2 regions of the Salinicola sp. V024 genome follow, and region 1 is predicted to be linked to the other one. Evidence: predicted binding sites of a transcription regulator. Region 1 holds the regulator's gene; the other holds the start of a gene.
What was found. The regulator sigma-54, encoded in region 1, starts transcription at its own class of promoters, with help from an activator protein. The targets are predictions, from matches to a motif close to TGGCACNNNNNTTGCTNT.
Positions count from the first base shown of each region.

Region 2: a site for sigma-54 is predicted at 1,726-1,743, ahead of speB (agmatinase). Genes of this name have one in related genera too.

Region 1 is NZ_JBQXYB010000001.1:627,777-631,172, reverse strand. Features, by position in the region: gene lptB (LPS export ABC transporter ATP-binding protein) at 85-810, shown strand; gene ACUN9V_RS02860 (RNA polymerase factor sigma-54) at 948-2,399, shown strand; gene hpf (ribosome hibernation-promoting factor, HPF/YfiA family) at 2,518-2,826, shown strand; gene ACUN9V_RS02850 (PTS sugar transporter subunit IIA) at 2,836-3,312, shown strand; gene rapZ (RNase adapter RapZ) at 3,330-3,396, shown strand, end outside.
Region 2 is NZ_JBQXYB010000001.1:418,930-422,325, reverse strand. Features, by position in the region: gene ACUN9V_RS01905 (sigma-54 interaction domain-containing protein) at 4-1,449, opposite strand; gene speB (agmatinase) at 1,791-2,747, shown strand; gene ACUN9V_RS01895 (sodium:solute symporter) at 2,829-3,396, shown strand, end outside.

The DNA.
Region 1 (3,396 bases):
AAGTGAGCGGGCCAGATGCCGATCTCCGTCGCGATCGCGACGGTCTGCTCTGCCCCGCGTTGTGCCGTGACAAGGAACGACCGAATGAAAACGCTGACGGCCGCCAATCTGGCCAAGAGCTACAAGGGACGCCGCGTCGTCCATGATTTCAGCCTGACCCTGCGTCAGGGCAGCATCGTTGGCCTGCTGGGCCCCAATGGGGCCGGCAAGACCACGTCTTTCTACATGATCGTCGGCTTGGTCAAGGCGGATGCGGGAAGCGTCCATATCGACGATCACGACCTCAGTCGCGCCCCGATGCACGACCGCGCCCGCGCCGGTATCGGCTATCTGCCGCAGGAGGCCTCGATCTTTCGCAAGCTGAGCGTGGCCGACAACATCATGGCCATCCTCGAGACCCGCAAGGATCTGGACCGCGCCGGACGCCGCCATCATCTCGAGCAGTTGCTCAACGATTTTCATATCGACCACATCCGTGACAACCTCGGCATGAGCCTGTCCGGTGGCGAACGTCGCCGCGTGGAAATCGCCCGGGCACTGGCTACCGAGCCCGCCTTCGTGCTGCTCGACGAACCCTTTGCCGGTGTCGATCCGATTTCGGTCGGCGATATCAAACGTATCGTCCGCCAGCTTCGTGACCGCGAAATCGGCGTGCTGATCACCGATCACAATGTGCGCGAAACGCTCGATATCTGCGATAACGCCTATATCGTCGGCGATGGCCAGATCATCGCGGAAGGTCGTCCGGACGCCATTCTCGACAATCAGCGCGTGCGTGACGTCTATCTGGGCCACGAGTTCCGGCTATGACCGCCTTGCGAACCGGCACCAACTGATGCGAGCCACTGGCATGTTTCTTGCATCGTTTTCCTGCATAAGTCGTTGCACGCCACCCGATCAGTCAGTAACGTAGTCCCCTTCTCGTTGATTGTGACGATCGCCTCACCATGTCCATGAAGCCCTCGCTGCAACTTAGAGTCGGCACGCAGTTGACCATGACGCCTCAGCTTCAGCAGGCGATTCAACTCCTGCAGCTGTCGACGCTCGACCTTTGCCAGGAGATCCAGCAAGCCCTCGAATCCAATCCGATGCTGGAGCTGGAAGAGCCCTATTCCGAAGAGCCCTGTTCCGAAGAAGAGTCTCAGGAAGCGCCCGAGGACGAATGGGCAAGCGATATTCCCGACCAACTGGCGCTCGACAGCGACTGGAGCGACACCTACCAGGATGCCAACGCGGGCTCGCTCAGTGGCAACGGCAGTAGCAGCGAAGACGCGCCGGATTTCGACCGCAATGCAATCGCCACCAGCCTGCACGACCATCTGTCATGGCAACTGGCGATGGGGGATTTCGACGGCCGCGAGCGCGAGCTGGGCGAATGCCTGATCGACGCCATCGGTGACGACGGCTATCTCACCGGCTCACTCGACGAGCTCGCCGCCGGCCTCCGAGCCCAGCGCGGCGAAAGCGTCAGCACGGCGGACCTCGAGCATGTCCTGATGCGGGTACAGCAGTTCGATCCCACCGGGGTCGGCGCCCGCGATCTGCGCGAATGCCTGCTGCTTCAGCTCGGCGCGCTGGCGAGCGAAACGCCGCTGCTGCCCCAGGCCAAGCGGCTGGTACGTCAGTTTCTGGAGGCACTGGCCGGCAACGACCGACGCCTGCTCATGCGGCGCCTGCGCCTGGAAGAAGACGAACTCGACTGCGTCATCGCCTTGATTCGCACGCTCGAACCCCGCCCGGGGCAGCGCTTCGATACCAGTCGCGACCACTACGTGATTCCCGATCTCGTCGCCACGCCCTCCCCCGAGGGCTGGCGTATCGAACTCAACGCCGAATCGCTGCCGCGCCTGCGCATCCAGCCGGACTACGCAGCGCTGATCAAACGCGCCGACAAGAGCGACGACAACACCTTCCTGCGTCAGCACCTCCAGGAGGCCCGCTGGCTGCTCAAGAGCCTCTCCAGCCGCAACGACACCCTATTGCGCGTCGGCCGCGAGATCATGTCGCGTCAGGTCGATTTCCTCGCCCACGGCGAGGAAGCCATGAAACCGCTGATCTTGGCCGACATCGCCGGCAGCGTCGAACTGCATGAATCGACGATTTCCCGCGTCACCACCCAGAAATACATCCACACGCCTCGCGGCGTCTTCGAATTGAAGTACTTCTTCTCGAGTCAGGTCGGTGGCCAGCGAAGCGATGGCGACAGTTATTCGAGTACCGCGATTCGCGCCCGACTCAAGAAGCTGATCGGCGAGGAGCCACCGCGAAAGCCGCTCTCGGACAGCAAACTGGTCGAATTGCTGGCCCAGTCGGAAATCTGCGTCGCCCGGCGGACCGTGGCCAAATATCGTGAAGCCATGGGCATTCCCTCCTCCAGCGAACGCAAACGTCTGGCTTGAGTCCGAGCGGAAGATCAACCAACGCTCGCCAATCTACGTCAGATCGATCACGATGACTTTGCAGTGCCCTGAAAAGGGTTACAATCCGAAGTGCCATCTGCCGCAACAGGAGCGTGCCATGCAAGTGAACGTTACCGGCCACCACGTCGAGCTGACCGACGCCCTACGGGACTATGTTGGAGAGAAGCTCGTTCGTTTGGAGCGTCACTACGACAACATCACCAATGTTCAGGTCACCCTGAGTGTCGAGAAGGAGCGTCAACAGGCTGCCTGTACCCTGCATGCCGCTGGCGCCGATCTACACGCCGAGGCTAGCGAAACCGACATGTACGCCGCCATCGATTCGCTGGCCGACAAACTCGACCGTCAACTGGTCAAACACAAAGAGAAGGCACAAGCCCGCGCCCAAGGCGCTGGCGCCCGTTAACGCCTGATGATGACACTGGAAAGCATTCTGCCCCCCGAACGTACCCTTTACGGGGTCACGGGGGGCAGCAAAAAACGTCTGCTGGAATTCTTCAGCACCTTCATCGCCCAAAACACACCCAGCCTGGATAGCCAGGAAGTTTTCAGTCGTCTGATCGGCCGCGAGCGGCTGGGCAGCACGGGAATCGGTCACGGCGTTGCCATCCCTCATGCGCGCAGCCCTCACTGCAAGGTGCCGGTGGCCGGTTTCATGCGCCTGGAGGATGCGATCGACTTCGATGCGATCGATGGCGAACCGGTCGACCTGGTGTTCGTACTGCTGGTGCCGGAAGAGGCCGATGAAGCCCATCTCTCGCTGTTGGCAGAAGTCGCCGGCATCATGAGCCAGAGCAGCGTCCGCCAGCAGTTGCGTCAGGTCGAGACGCAGGCCGCGCTGCACGATGCGCTGGTCGACGCCATCCGCCATCACAGCAGCGACGACGGTTAAATCAGGACGGACAAACCATGCAGCTCGTCATCATCACCGGCCTCTCGGGATCGGGAAAATCGATCGCCTTGCAGGCGCTGGAAG
Region 2 (3,396 bases), 210 kb from region 1:
CGCCTAGCGTTCGAGCCGAAGGTGATGGCGCTTGAGCTTGCGGACCACGCTGGGCTGGCTGATGCCGAGACGCGCGGCCAGGGCATAGGTCGTGCGATGCGTCGCCACCAGCGTCTCCAGGATGCGGCGCTCGTGAGCGGCCATGGCCGCCTTGAGTCCCTGTTCCGGTGCGAGCGCAGCGTCCATCGCAGGGTTTCCCTCCACCTCACTCTCGACACCCGCCGAGTCACTGAGCGTGACGGCGCCGTCCGCCAGATTCGACGGCGGCGCCCCCACGACGTTGCCTTCTGCCGATAGCCAGGCTCGTTCCAGCCAGTTTTCCAGCTCCCGGATATTGCCCGGCCAGTCATTGCTCATCAGCTCCGCCCAGGCGCCGGGATGCACCACTTTGTCCTGACCGTAGCGACGATTGAGCTGCTCGAGGTGGCGCTCGGCCAATCCGCGGATATCCTCGCGCCGGTCGCGCAGCGGCGGCAAGGTCACCGGAATGACATTGAGCCGGTAGTAGAGATCGAGACGGAAGGTGCCCTCCTCGACCCGTTTGATTAGATCCTGATTGGTCGCCACCACCAGGCGAAAATCGACCTGACGCGACTGGGTATCACCCAGGCGCATCAACGAACCATCCTGAATCACCTTGAGCAGCTTCGACTGCATCGACAGCGGCAGCTCGCCGATCTCGTCGAGAAACAGCGTGCCGCCGTGAGCCTGCTCGAGGAGACCGGCCTTGCCCTGCCGCGACGCACCGCTGAAGGCACCCGGCTGGTAACCAAACATCTCCGACTCGAACAGCGACTCTGGAATCGCCGCGCAATTGACGTCGACGAAGTCACCGTCGCGCCGCCGGCTCCAGCGATACAGCTGCCGCGCGAAGGCCGTCTTGCCGACGCCCGATTCACCCAGCATCAGTACCGTGGCATCGGTGGGCGCGCTGCGCTTCAGCAGGTGGACCATCTCGCGCATGATCCGACTCTTTACCACTAGGTCGCCAACGGCGGTTTCCTCGTCTCCGGCGGGCTCGTGATGGCGCTTGAGATGCTCCGCAAATCGGCGCTGGAGAAGCGCGTATTCGTCCTGCAGCAGCTGTAGGTCGGTAAGATCCCGCGATCGACTGATCACGCGAATCAGCTCGCCGTCGGCATAGACCGGGAACGCTTCGGCGATCACCTGGCGGCCGGTGCCCGTGCGCTGCATGATCTGCGCGGGCTGCCCGCTGCGGATGACCTCGAGCGATACTGAGGGCGACAATACTCCGCTGGCCTGTAGCGCCTGGACGGTCGTGGCACGAAGTTCATCGCGACGCAGGCCGTAGACCGCGGCACTGCCCGGACTCACATCCAGAATATGGCCGTCGCGGTCGACGATGAACAGATGGTCCTGAGCCGTCTGGACCAGCGTCTCCAGCGTGAGCTGAGCCGCAGCGTCTTCCGTTTTCGTCGAATCCGTCATCCCTGCACCTTTTACGTGACGCACCTTTTATGTGACGCGCCTTTTATCGGATGCGTCTTTCAGCGGCCGCACCTTTCATCGGCTGAACGTCTCATCAGCCGCGCCTCTCACCATCGAAACTGGCATCAACCCAGGCCATGGCGAATCGGCATGATGAATCCGTTGTCGATGCATTGTCGAATCATTAATCCATAAAAGGATCATTTAGACTTGCGCAGTGATTCATTAATAAATCAAAAAGCTCGCAGCATCGCGATATATCAATCACTTAACGATTGGCATGATTCCTGCTGGTGTTTATTCGGCAATCACTACTGACAACCACAACACCCAGGATACCCATGACCGACGGATCGCCATACAACCAGCCGCTCGGCGGCAACGAGATGCCCCGCTTCGGCGGACCCGCCACGATGATGCGCCTGCCGACGCAGAAGAGCGCCGCAGGACTGGACGTCTGCTTCGTCGGCATTCCAATGGATATCGGCACCTCCAATCGCCCGGGCACCCGCTTCGGACCCCGCCAGATCCGCGATGAATCCCGGATGCTGCGCCCCTTCAACATGGCGACCCGCGCCGCGCCGTTCGAAAGCCTGCAGGTCGCTGACATCGGCGATGTGCCAATCAACACCTTCGACCTCAAGAAGAGCGTCGACATCATCGAGCATTATTACGACGAGCTGCTGACCCACGACGTCATCCCGCTGACCCTGGGCGGCGACCATACTCTGTCGCTGCCGATCCTGCGCGCCATGGCGAAAAAGCACGGCCCGGTGGGGCTGATCCACGTCGATGCCCACGCCGATATCAACGAGCACATGTTCGGTGAAGCCATCGCTCACGGCACGCCGTTCCGGCGCGCGGTCGAGGAAGGCCTGCTCGACTGCCATCGCGTCGCCCAGATCGGCCTGCGCGGCACGGGTTACTCCCCCGAGGAGTTCGACTGGGGCCGCCAGCAGGGATTTCGGGTGGAGCCGGCAGAAGCGTGCTGGCACAAGAGTCTGACACCGCTGATGGCGGAGATCCGCGAGAAGGTTCAGGGCGGCCCGGTCTATGTGACCTTCGATATCGACAGCCTCGATCCCGCCTATGCGCCGGGTACCGGAACCGTGGAGATCGGTGGCCTGACCATTCCCCAGGCGCTGGAGATCATCCGCGGCGCTCAAGGTCTCGATATCGTCGGCTGCGACCTGGTCGAAGTCTCGCCACCCTACGACGCTCACGGCCAGACCGCCGTGGTCGCCGCCAACCTGCTGTTCGAGATGCTGTGCATTCTACCCGGCGTCAAACAGCGCTGAACGACACCGAGCAGTCACCCCCAACAAGATCGTCTTTCGACAATAACAACCGCCGCTGACTCAGCGGCAGGACAGGACAACATGATGCTGGATCTCTTCGTCGTCGCACTCTATGCGGTCGGTATGCTCGGCCTGGGCTGGTGGGGCATGAAGCGTGCCCGTAACCGGGAAGACTATCTCGTTGCCGGCCGTCGCCTGGGGCCCGGCATGTATATCGGCACCCTGTCGGCAGTGGTACTCGGTGGCGCCTCGACCGTGGGCACGGTCAGGCTGGGTTATACCTACGGGCTTTCCGGCCTGTGGCTCTGCGCCTCGCTCGGCCTGGGGCTGATCGTGTTGAGCGTGGTGCTGGCCAAGCCACTGATGAAACTCAAGCTCTACACCGTGACCCAGGTGCTCGAGCGCCGCTACAGCCCCGCCGCCAAGTTGATCAGCTCGATCATCATGTTCGCCTATGACTTGATGCTGGCGGTGACCTCGACGATCGGCATCGGCACCGTACTGAGCGTGATCTTCGGCATGCCGGCCTGGCAGGCCGTCGTCATCGGCGGCGTGGTCGTGGTGATCTATTCGACGATCGGCGGCATGTGGTCGTTGACGCTGACCGATATCGTGCAGTTTCTGATCATGACCGTCGGCATGGTGGCGC